2 regions of the uncultured Virgibacillus sp. genome follow, and region 2 is predicted to be linked to the other one. Evidence: riboswitches for the same ligand, from Rfam matches in the RefSeq annotation. Region 2 holds a riboswitch; the other holds the start of a gene.
The links. Region 2 has a riboswitch for thiamine pyrophosphate ahead of thiT (energy-coupled thiamine transporter ThiT). Riboswitches for the same ligand answer to the same signal wherever they lie in the genome.
Positions count from the first base shown of each region.

Region 1: it holds a riboswitch for thiamine pyrophosphate, as region 2 does, so the genes downstream of both, Q1A47_RS03765 (YkoF family thiamine/hydroxymethylpyrimidine-binding protein) here and thiT (energy-coupled thiamine transporter ThiT) in region 2, are expected to answer to the same signal.

Region 1 covers NZ_CANMAB010000009.1:52,097-57,935, reverse strand. Annotated here, with positions in the region: gene Q1A47_RS03780 (response regulator) at 1-77, opposite strand, end outside; gene Q1A47_RS03775 (sensor histidine kinase) at 88-1,869, opposite strand; gene Q1A47_RS03770 (DctP family TRAP transporter solute-binding subunit) at 2,172-3,236, shown strand; TPP riboswitch at 3,461-3,563, shown strand; gene Q1A47_RS03765 (YkoF family thiamine/hydroxymethylpyrimidine-binding protein) at 3,680-4,288, shown strand; gene Q1A47_RS03760 (ECF transporter S component) at 4,285-4,866, shown strand; gene Q1A47_RS03755 (ABC transporter ATP-binding protein) at 4,863-5,839, shown strand, end outside.
Region 2 covers NZ_CANMAB010000095.1:6,477-12,315, forward strand. Annotated here, with positions in the region: gene Q1A47_RS16635 (M3 family oligoendopeptidase) at 1-1,195, shown strand, start outside; TPP riboswitch at 1,455-1,557, shown strand; gene thiT (energy-coupled thiamine transporter ThiT) at 1,666-2,235, shown strand; gene Q1A47_RS16645 (general stress protein) at 2,747-3,097, opposite strand; gene Q1A47_RS16650 (hypothetical protein) at 3,210-4,640, shown strand; gene Q1A47_RS16655 (hypothetical protein) at 4,626-4,754, opposite strand; gene Q1A47_RS16660 (hypothetical protein) at 4,781-4,918, opposite strand; gene Q1A47_RS16665 (carbon starvation protein A) at 5,196-5,839, shown strand, end outside.

The DNA of each region.
Region 1 (5,839 bases), on a different contig from region 2:
TTCCCGTTTTCGGCTATTGCAATAACGTGAAAGCCCTCTACCCTTTCTACCATTCTTTTATTGACTTCTTGTACCATAGGGTCGTCCTCAATCAGCAATACTTTCACTTCTGAATCTCTTATCACGGAACCCTTCCTTTCTCAACATCATTGGAATCGTTATAATAATTTGTGTCCCCTGATGTAATACTGAATCAACTGATATAGTCCCTTCTGCCTTGGATATCATTTGCTGTATTAAATATAGGCCAATTCCTGATCCGGATTTCCCTTTGGTCGTATAGCCCTTTTCAAAAATTCGATCCGTATCAACGATACCAATTCCATTATCAATGATTTTTATCATACAATCCGTTTCATTTTGATAAATTGTGATATTAATCCTTTTTTGCTTTATCTCTGATATAGCACATGCGTCAATTGCGTTTTCAATTAAATTCCCTAGTATGAGCACCATATCATGATTGTTAAACACAGTTGGAAATGCTTTTATTGACGTTTGACCATCCACTCTAACATCAATTCCTAGCTCTTCACCTCTACGTATCTTGCTAATAAGCAAACCTGCAATACTATAACTTTTAATTCGTTGCATCATGAACCTTGTTAAGGACGCCTGCTTCTGTGTCGTTTGGAAAACATATTCCAACGCTCGCTCATTTTCTTCTAACTGAATTAATCCTGCAATTGTATGAAGCTTATTCATATGTTCATGATTTTGAACACGTAATGCATCGACAAAAGCTTTTACACCTGTTAACTCCTCTGCCATCTTTGTAACTTCTGTCCGATCTTGAAAAACCACCACACAGCCTATCCGTTCGTTTTCTATTTCTATTGGAATCCGATTTAACATAATTAGCTTCTCATGAACTCTCAATGTTTCATTATAAGCTGCCGTCTGCCCTCTTAATTGCTGTACCATTACTTTGTCTTTCAAGACCGTACTCATGAGAGCATCATTAACATCCATTTCAATATGTAAAATCTCTTTTGCCTTTTCATTAAAAACAACTAACCGCTCATCACGATCTACAGCAATAACGCCTTCATGCATTGCTTGAAAAACTGTTGTTCTCTCTTTTAGCACCCTCGCTATCTCATATGGCTCCATCCAAAACGTCTGTTCTTTAACATGTCTTGCCAATAAATAAGAACCAATGATTCCAAAGGCTATTGTCAGTAAAGCAATGATCATTATTTCTACTCGTATAGATAAAAGTATGTTCCAAAATGATGGGAGCATATTTCCGACAAGCACTACTCCTATTTGTTCAAAACTATCATTAACAATTGGAACAAAAGAACGGATAGCAGTTCCTTGTTCCCCCTTCGCTTTTGAAACATAACTATGCTCAGCAAAAGCAGCCCCTTCATCCTTCCCTGACGATACCGTTCCGAGCTGTTTTTCGATTGGATGGGAGAATCTGATACGGTTCATATTTAAAACAACAATGTAATCAACTTGATTAATCGTACGTATTCGCTCAACAATTGGATTGATTGTTTTCCAGCCTCGTGCTTTTACAATTGAATCCTTTATTTCTGGTAAGTTCGCCACGATCCTCCCTGTCATAAGTCCACGCTCACCAAGCCCTTCTTCTTTTCCTTGAAAAAGATTGCCGATAAGCATAATGCCACCAATTAAGAGCGTAAATAGAACAATCCCAAAAGATAGAATCATAATCTTTAGTCTAATTGGCATTTTACGAAGACTTACCATTCCCCACTTCTCCTTAAGTTTAATGATTGATAGAATATTATGATAAAATAAAGTGAAACTTCCATCCGTGGGGGGGTTTTGTTTATCCCCACGGATGGTTAGGTGAACCAATCGGACATTTACTGGCAGTTGTTCCACACTTCCCATTTTGGTTTCTCTTTATTGCTTGAAGTGGGTATCTTACTGCCAGTTATATGCGGGATAAAGTAAAACTTCCGTCCGTTTTTACTAAAACAAATACGTACAAAGGCTTCATTCGCCACTTCCTGTGGCAACGCCTTTGTGACCTACTTCCATGGAGGCCCGAACCAATCGGACATTTACCGGCAGTCGATCCATCGCCCATATTGGTTTCTCTTTATTACTTGAAGCGGGAGCTTACTGCGGTTATATGCGGGATGAATGACCACACACTGAACTTTCTCTATTTAGTTCATGGAGGTAATTATTTGCGAAACTTTTTTATAATTCTAACATTTATTATAACAGGACTTGTTTCCGCTGTCGTAATTGGAATTGACTTCGAGACAATTCGTGGAACAGATGATTATGATGATGAACAAGAGGGATTACGTGAACAAATCATCATTCGGTTTAGTCATGTTGTTGCGACTGACACACCAAAGGGACAAACAGCCCGGAAGTTTGCTCAACTTGTAGAAGCAAAAACAAATGGAAGAATCAAAGTCCACATTTATGCAAATGGGTCTCTATATAATGACACCAATGAGTGGGAAGCCATCCAAAATGGGAATGTTGAAATGATTGCCCCGGCAACAGCTAAGGTAAGTGAGCTATTTCCCAAATGGGGTATCCTTGATCTCCCCTATGCATTCCCTACACACGAGGCAGTAACGGAAGCATATGAGGGTAAAATAGGGAAAACATTGCTTGCAAACCTTCATAATACAAACGTGAAGGGCTTGACTTTTTGGTATAACGGTTATAAACAGCTTACGAATCAAGTACACGTTATCAAACTACCAGATGATGTAAACCGACTCCATTTCCGTATTATGCCTAGTCCTGTTATTAAGGAACAATTTAATCAAGTACATGCTAGCACAAGTAGCTTACCATTTAATAAAACTTATCAAAACTTGGAAGTACATTTTATTGATGGACAGGAAAATACGATTTCTAATATTTACTCTAAAAAATTCTATGAGCATCAACCGTTTGTAACTATGAGCAATCACGGTTATCTCGGATACGGTGTTTTTATTAATAAGCCTTTTTGGGAATCATTATCTGAATATAATCAATCAGCCATTCAAGCTGCCTTAAGTGAAGCAACGGATTGGGGGAAACGTCACGCGATTGAGATGAATGATCATTATACACGTGAATTAAGAAAAAAAGATGTTGTTACTATTCACTTTCTTACAACAAGAGAAAGAGAGCAATGGAAGAATGCATGGAAAGCTGTATACGATCAGATGACTACGATTATTGGCAACGAGTTAATGGACGAGGTACATCGGATACAGAATAAGTATAATTCTAGAGAATGATAACTGCTCACTATTCTCTTATACACCCAACATTTTAGCTTATTACTCTTTTGATTACATTGTTCATGTACTTCATTGCAATGTGAGGTATCAAGTCAAAAAGTCTAGCAGTTCTATAAGTTGCTTTATTTCACAGTATATCACTTATCGTATTTACAAAAAGCACTAATTGAACTATTCTATTAGTAGAATATATAAATACATAAAAACTGCATATCTATTTTAAATTGCACTAGGGGAGCTATGTACATGGCTGAGAAGAGACTACTCTGACCCTTATAACCCGATCTAGATAATACTAGCGTGGGGAAGTGCAGTCGTTCATATATCGTTTTATAGGCATAGCCTACATATATTTTTGAAGACTGCATTCCCAAAGAATGCAGTCTTTTTTATTTATGTATAACTTCACTGACATGACTATTTATTAGGAGGAAAATGATATGAACGAACAAGCATTGAACTGTATTAATAGTCGGATTGCTGGTTGCTCTTTTGCCATCTATCCAATGACAGATCAATTTGTAGATGTAATTACAACTTCACTGAAAAACGTAGATACATCTAAGGTTTGGATTAAAACAACAGATGTAGAAACCTGTGTACGTGGCAAGATCACACATGTTTTTGATGTAACCAAGGCACTTTTTTTGCATGCGGCTAGCACAGGACACCATGTCGTGTTTAGTGCCACCTACTCCATCGGCTGTCCGGGAGACTCCGATGGGGATGTATATCTATCAACGGACGACCATCGATTAAATTTAAATACAAATAACCTTCAGCAAGAAGTTGCCGGCAAATTTTCCCTTTATCCGTTGGGTGGAGGAAATTATATGAACATCATTTATAACCAAATTGAGGAAATGAAGCTCCATGGGGTTAAGGTTAGCTCTATCCACTATGCTACAAGGCTAGACGGGGATGGAAAACTTATATTCGATGGACTTGAACGTGTTTTTACAAATTTAGAAAGTAGTTATTCATCACATCTAGTTATGACAACCACCATATCTGCAAATAGCCCATCTAAAAAGGGGGAGATACTTTGAATAATTGGAAGCTAAAGGAAATAATTGTTATGTCTGTTCTTTCCGTAGTCTTCGGTATCGTTTATTTAGCATTTTTACCTATTGGAAAAATTCTCGTGTCGTTCATGGGACCCATAGGATATGACTTTATATTTGGTATTTGGTTTATTGTATCCATTATTGCGGCTTATATCATTCGTAAACCCGGAGCTGCATTTTTGTCAGAAACAATTGCTGCAACGGTAGAAATGCTCCTCGGTAATGCTATGGGACCAATCATTATTATTACGGGTATTATACAGGGTCTTGGCGCAGAAGCTGCCTTTGCGCTAACAAAATGGAAACGCTATTCACTTTGGGTATTAATGTTAGCCGGTGTTGGAGCAGCTATATTTAGTTTTGTTTGGGGATATTTTAGATCAGGCTATACTGCCTTAAGTACTCCATACATATTAGGTATGTTATGTATAAGAATGATTAGTGGGGCAATCATTTCAGGTTTGCTCGGAAAAGCAATTAGTGATTCACTCGCGAAAACAGGCGTACTATCTAGTTTTGCGCTTGGTAAACAAATCAGAAAGGAACGTTCCGCATCATGATCAACGTATCTAATCTTTCACTCTGGTTTCATGAAGATAATGATAAACCAATCATCTCTAATCTGAGCTTTCAGTTAGACAGAGGGGAAACCATGCTACTACTTGGACCAAGTGGTAGCGGAAAAAGTACGTTAACACACTGTTTAAATGGTATATACCCGCGTGAATTAGACGGTAAAATGACAGGTGATGTTACCATATTCGGTCAATCTATACACGATGCACATCCCGGTACAATTAGCAAACAAGTTGGCGTCGTATTCCAAGATCCAGAAAGCCAATTTTGTATGTTAACGGTAGAAGATGAAATTGCCTTTGGCCTAGAGAATATTTGTACACCGCCGCTTGAAATAGCTAGAAAAATAGACGAAGTATTACAAATGGTTGACTTAATAGATGACAAGCACTCTGTCATTTCATCCCTTTCTGGAGGACAAAAACAAAAATTAGCATTAGCCTGTGTGCTAGCACTAGAACCAGAGATACTTATCTTGGATGAACCGACCGCCAATTTAGATCCACAAGCGACTCAAGAATTTATCAAGACTATTCAAACCATTAAACAGAAAAAATCAATGGGAATAATCGTTATCGAACATCAATTGGAAGGCTGGGTATCTTTTATCGACCGTTCTTTCATATTATCTAAGGACGGAAAATGTATGTATGATGGCCCACTAGCACGGATCATTTCGGATAATAAAGAAAGCGTGCTAGAAGAGGGGATTTGCCTGCCAAAAATAACAAAACTTGTACTTACAGCAGCCGAACAAAACAAAGCTGCTTATATCAGTCCACCGTTAACAATCAAGGATACCCCATCATTAGTTACATATATGGACAATAGCTTTTTAGAAAAGACAATACCAGCAGCTCACCAAGCAGACATTATACTATCTGCTTCGCGTGTTACTCAAAATAAAAAACAAAAAAGGGTACTTCATCAAATTGATTTCGATCTGTATGAGAGCTC
Region 2 (5,839 bases):
GCAGGCTACAAATAAACTAACACACCCAAACCGTTCATATCGTAAGCAAGTGTTTCAACAGCTAGATAAAGCTTGGAAGAATAACGCTAGTTTATTTGGTCAAACATTAAACCACCTAGCTGGCTTTCGTTTACAAACATATAAGCATAGAAATTGGAATGAAGTTTTGCAAGAACCATTGGCTTTGAACCGTATGAGAAAAGAAACATTAGATGCGATGTGGACTGCAATAAAAAAATATAAGCATCCCTTTGTAGAGTATCTTATGAACAAGGCCAAACTACTTGGACTTAACAAACTAAGTATTTATGATGTTGGAGCACCAGTAAACAAAGTGGTTAAGACTTCGTCGTTTGAAGAAGGGGCTGACTTTATTGTCGAACATTTTAATCAGTTTAGTCCCCAAATGGCTGATTTTGCGAAAATGGCCTTTGAAAATAGGTGGATTGAGGCTGAGGATCGTCCAAATAAGCGTCCGGGAGGATTTTGTACAAGTTTCCCTGATAGTAAGCAAACACGCATTTTTATGACTTATTCAGGTACTTCATCTAATATTGCAACGTTAGCTCATGAGTTAGGGCATGCTTATCATCAACATGTAATGAATGATGTAAATGGACTTAATCAACGGTATGCAATGAATGTTGCTGAAACAGCGTCAACATTTGCTGAAATGGTTGTTGCAGATGCGTCGGTAAAAAGCGCACGTTCGATTGCGGAAAAGAAAAGTTTATTAGAGGATAAGATTCAGCGGAGCATTGCTTTTTTTATGAATATACATTCCCGTTTTATCTTTGAAAGGCGTTTTTATGAAGAAAGGAAACAAGGATTAGTGCCAGTGAAAAGATTAAACGATTTGATGATAGAAGCACAGAAAGAGGCATATTGTGATGCATTATCGGAGTATGATCCTAATTTTTGGGCATCTAAATTACATTTTCACATAACAAGGGTGCCATTTTACAATTTCCCTTATACATTTGGTTATCTTTTCAGTCTAGGTATCTATGCAAAAGCACAAGAAAACGAAGATAGTTTTGAAGATGCATATATTTCGCTTTTAAGGGATACTGGTCGCATGAACGTAGAGGATCTTGCTAAAAAACATTTGGATACAGATTTAACTAAGCCTGAATTCTGGGAAGCTGCTATTCAATTATGTGTCAATGATGTTGACGAATATCTTTCGTTGTAACGCTGTTGTGTTTTTACGATATGTCATGTACAATACTTGTAGTAAATAGGCAGTGAAAAGTAGTTTCTTATTTATTCCACATGTAACTGATAGTAAGAACCCCACTTCAAGGAATAAAGTGAAACCATTATTGGTAAGTGGGGGAATCGACTGCCGGTAAATGTCTGATTAGTTTATCTCTCAATCAGAGGTATAAACAAAAACCCCCACTGATTGAAGTTTCACTAAACAGTAAGACAAAAGAAGCAAATATAAGTTAGAAGCCTACAGGGGGAGCCAATTGGCTGAGAGTGAACATAACTGTTCTTACCCTTTGAACCTGTTAGTTAGTACTAGCGTAGGGATGGTGGCTTTTTTGATGGACAGAAAAGTAATGTGAGCAGATTCCCCATCAGGAAGTCTTCCCCTTGGCATTGCTTTTTTTGTATGGATAAGTTACTTAACTGCATAAAAAAGGGGAGGAGAAAGATATGAGGAGCACATTATTTTTAGTAGAAGTAGCCATTTTTGCAGCTTTTGCATTTTTATTGGATTTTATACCATTTTTATCATTTAAGGTTTGGGCTCAAGGTGGCTCCATATCCTTTGCGATGATACCGATTTTTATTGTCGCATTTCGCTGGGGGGTCAAGGGCGGTTTATTAGCTGGATTGCTGTTGGGAGGATTACAATTATTATTTGGGCCAACAGTCTTCGTACCCCTACAAGGGTTCTTAGATTATATTGTTGCGTTTACCGTATTAGGTTTTGCAGGAATTTTTGCAAAACCTGTCCAAGCAGCAGTTAAAGAAGGAAAAACGAAAATAAGCCTATATTATATTGCTGTAGGCGTGTTTTTAGGATCAGCTTTACGCTTTTTAGCCCATTTCACTGGAGGGATTGTATTCTTTGGTGAATTTGCGCCAGAAGGTCAGCCTGTATGGTTATACTCGTTGCTATATAACGGGTCGTACATGTTACCTGGCTTTATATTAAGTACGGTTCTTGTGTTCTTTTTATTTCAAAAACAACCACGTACACTATTACGTATGTCCGCTTAATCTAGAAGTTTTCCTCATAATAAACATACGAAGATTAGTGGGTAGTTATTGACTCGAGGATTTTGCCCACTATTTTCTATTTAGTAGTTTAGAGTTATAGTGAGAGGTGAAAGCAAGCTTAATCAATTGCGGCAATTATTATCGAGACTGATAAAATGATTATTCAGAGTAAGAAATATTTTGTTTTTTCCCAAGCTCTTTATTATCTTTATGTCATAACAAAAGCGCATTAGAAACGTAGCGACTGGAGCTAGTCAGCTCGTAGGGCGGGCGATTGTGAAGTCACATCGTTTCTGGGCGCTGGAGCTGGACGCGGCTCAACACGCCCCTATTTATCCAAATGGGTAAATTTTATATTTTCTTCCTAGACTATGAGAAAAGCTGCTTCACCCAATTAGAATTGGTGAAACAGCATTGATAACTTGCCTATCATAAGCAAGTTATCTTTTTCTTACTGACAGATTAAAACGTTTAATTATGAAAAACTACTGTATAGTAGAGATTTATGCTTTTATTGTAAATACCTATTAACTTCCTCATGGTTAGTTACAATCAAGAGTACTTTTCCTTCATCCATATCTTCCTCATAGTTTTCAGCTTCTGCTTGAGAGAATCCTATTTCGGTTAATTTCGTTCTTAGTTCATCACCTTGTGTACTAAAAAGATTACCAACGGCATGTCCAATATCCATTTCCCTTATTCCTATGGTATTCGCATCCGCACCATCAGCTATTCGGTTTGTTCGATCATCATCATGGGATAAAACATACACATCTTCTTTATGAATACCTTTATCCTTTAGTATTTGAATAGCTTCCTTTAATTGCTGATCATTTGTATATTCTTTTATAAATGGTTTCATTAAAATTACCTCCTTATCAATCTTTCATTATTATCATACCCAACGCTAGAAGAACTAAACATGTACGAATTGCATAGGCTATAGCACATCCATTGGAGAGGAAGAGGTTGGCGTGGAGCTTTCAATATCCCATATTTTATATGGTTTGTTTACCTTACTAATTATAGGCACAATGGTCATGCGGAAGGGGATCGTATTACCAACGTTATTTGGTACATTTATTATTGCGTGGGTTTATAAAGGTAGTCTAATTGCTGGATTTACCGCAATATTTCATGCAAATCTTGTAGCAGCACAAGAACTATTTAGTATTTTTTTAATCATCACCTTTATGCTTGCGTTATTAAATTCATTACGTGATTTAGGTGCAGATAAACGAATGATTCAGCCAATACAAAAAATAATGGTAAATGGTCATATATCTTATTTTGTTTTAGTTATTGCTACCTATTTGATATCTCTATTCTTTTGGCCAACACCAGCAGTACCCCTAATATGTGCGCTTTTGGTACCCGCTGCAATCCGAGCAGGTCTACCAGCAATTACGGCTGCAGTAGCAATAGCAATAGCTGGTCAAGGAATGGCACTTTCCTCTGATTATATTGTGCAAGTTGCCCCCAATTTATCTGCTATCTCAGCAGGAGTAGAAACAGCTGTGGTTGCCGATCAAGCACTTATTTTGTCACTTATAACAGGTGGTATTGCTATTATGCTTGCTTATATAATGTATCGAAAAACAATTCGATCGAAGGAGGATGTGCGAAACAACATAGAACTTGAAAACATTCAAACAACAAAGGAGTATACACAAAGTCAACATACGAATGAACTACGTGTATGGAGTAAATTATTTGCTATTCTTGTTCCTCTGGCATTAACTGGCGTCGTTAGTTACATGGTTTATGAAAAGCTTAATACAGGAAGAATGAGCGGATTAGAAGGAGGAGATGGAGCAGCATTTATTGGTGGTGTTGCAGTTATCTTGCTATTATTATCAACCATTGCATTTCGTAGGCAGCATGCGCTCGATTATATAACAACACATATAACAGATGGATTTGTTTTTGCTTTTAAGGCAATGGGTCCGGTTATTCCAATTGCTGGATTTTTCTTTTTAGGTAGTTCAGACTTTGCAGGAGCTATTTTAGGTATGGAGGAGCGTGCACCTGCATTCCTATTTGATCTCGTTCAATCGACTCAGGAATATCTTCCACAAAGTGCATTGTTAGCCGGATTCAGCGTTTTGCTTATTGGTATTATTACAGGGCTTGATGGCTCTGGTTTTTCAGGGCTTCCACTTACTGGTTCTCTAGCGGCATCATTACAAAACGGTTCCATTGATGCAACCACCCTTGCAGCAATAGGGCAAATGGGTTCGATATGGACTGGTGGTGGTACGCTCGTTGCATGGTCTTCTTTAATCGCTATCGCTGGTTTTTGTGGTGTATCGGTAATGGAATTAGTACGTAAAAACTTTATACCTGTTATCGTAGGATTAGTCATTACAACAATTGTAGCTGTAGTTATTTTATCCCGCATATAACTGGCAGTAAGCCCCCACTTCAAGCAATAAAGTGAACCCAAAATGGATAAGTGGGGGGTCAACTGCCAGTAAATGTCCGATTGGTTCACCTAACCATCCGTGGGGGATAAACAACCTCCTCCACGGATGGAAGTTTCACTTTATCCCGCATATAACTGGCAGTAAGCCCCCACTTCAAGCAATAAAGTGAACCCAATATAGGTAAGAGGGAGATCAACTGCTAGTAAATGTCCGATTGGTTCAAAGGCCTTTAGGTCATACTCTTGTGGTACTAACAATCAGTAGGGGATAAACAACCTCCCCACGGATTGAAGTTTCACGTTTTATAAATTGTATGAATGGACTCAAATAAAAAGGTGGTCCCTTATTAAATATCCTTCCTGTATAAATAAGGGATTACCTTTTAAACCATACATAAGGGTCAATGAATCATGTAAAAGCAGAAAGACAGTACTAAAATAAAGCGTATTCACATATTCTCATACAGATACGTCTTTAAAAAATTACGTGCTAAAATTGGACGGGTCTTTATTTGATAAAGGGAGGGATAAAGAAGTGTCAGGTATTTTAGTTGCATTAATAGGTATGATCGTTTTTGCATTAGGTTATCGCTACTATTCGCGTTTTGTAGCGGAAAAAATTTTTAAACTTGATCCAACCTATGTGACACCAGCACATCGTTACAGTGATGGAGTGGACTTTGTTCCTACAAATAAATTCGTACTATGGGGGCATCATTTTACTTCGGTTGCTGGTGCTGCACCAATATTGGGTCCGGCAATTGCCGTTTATTGGGGATGGCTGCCAGCTTTCCTGTGGGTAATACTTGGAACTGTATTTGCTGCGGGTGTGCATGATTTTGGAACATTGGTCTTGTCAGTGCGAAATAAAGGTCAATCTGTAGGTACATTAGCACATCGTTTAATTGGTCAACGAGCGAAGATACTGTTTTTATTTATCATTTTAATTCTAGTGTTAATGGTCAATGCGGTATTTGCATGGGTAATTTCAAATTTATTTATATCTTACCCAGCAAGTGTGCTTCCTGTATTTATTCAAATCCCATTAGCTATCTGGATCGGTTATGCTGTATATAAACGAAACAGAAAAATGCTTATTCCATCCGTGTTAGCATTAGCAATTATGTATTTAACTGCAATTGTTGCTAGTAAGGTAGAATTTCTTCAAATTGATCTCGT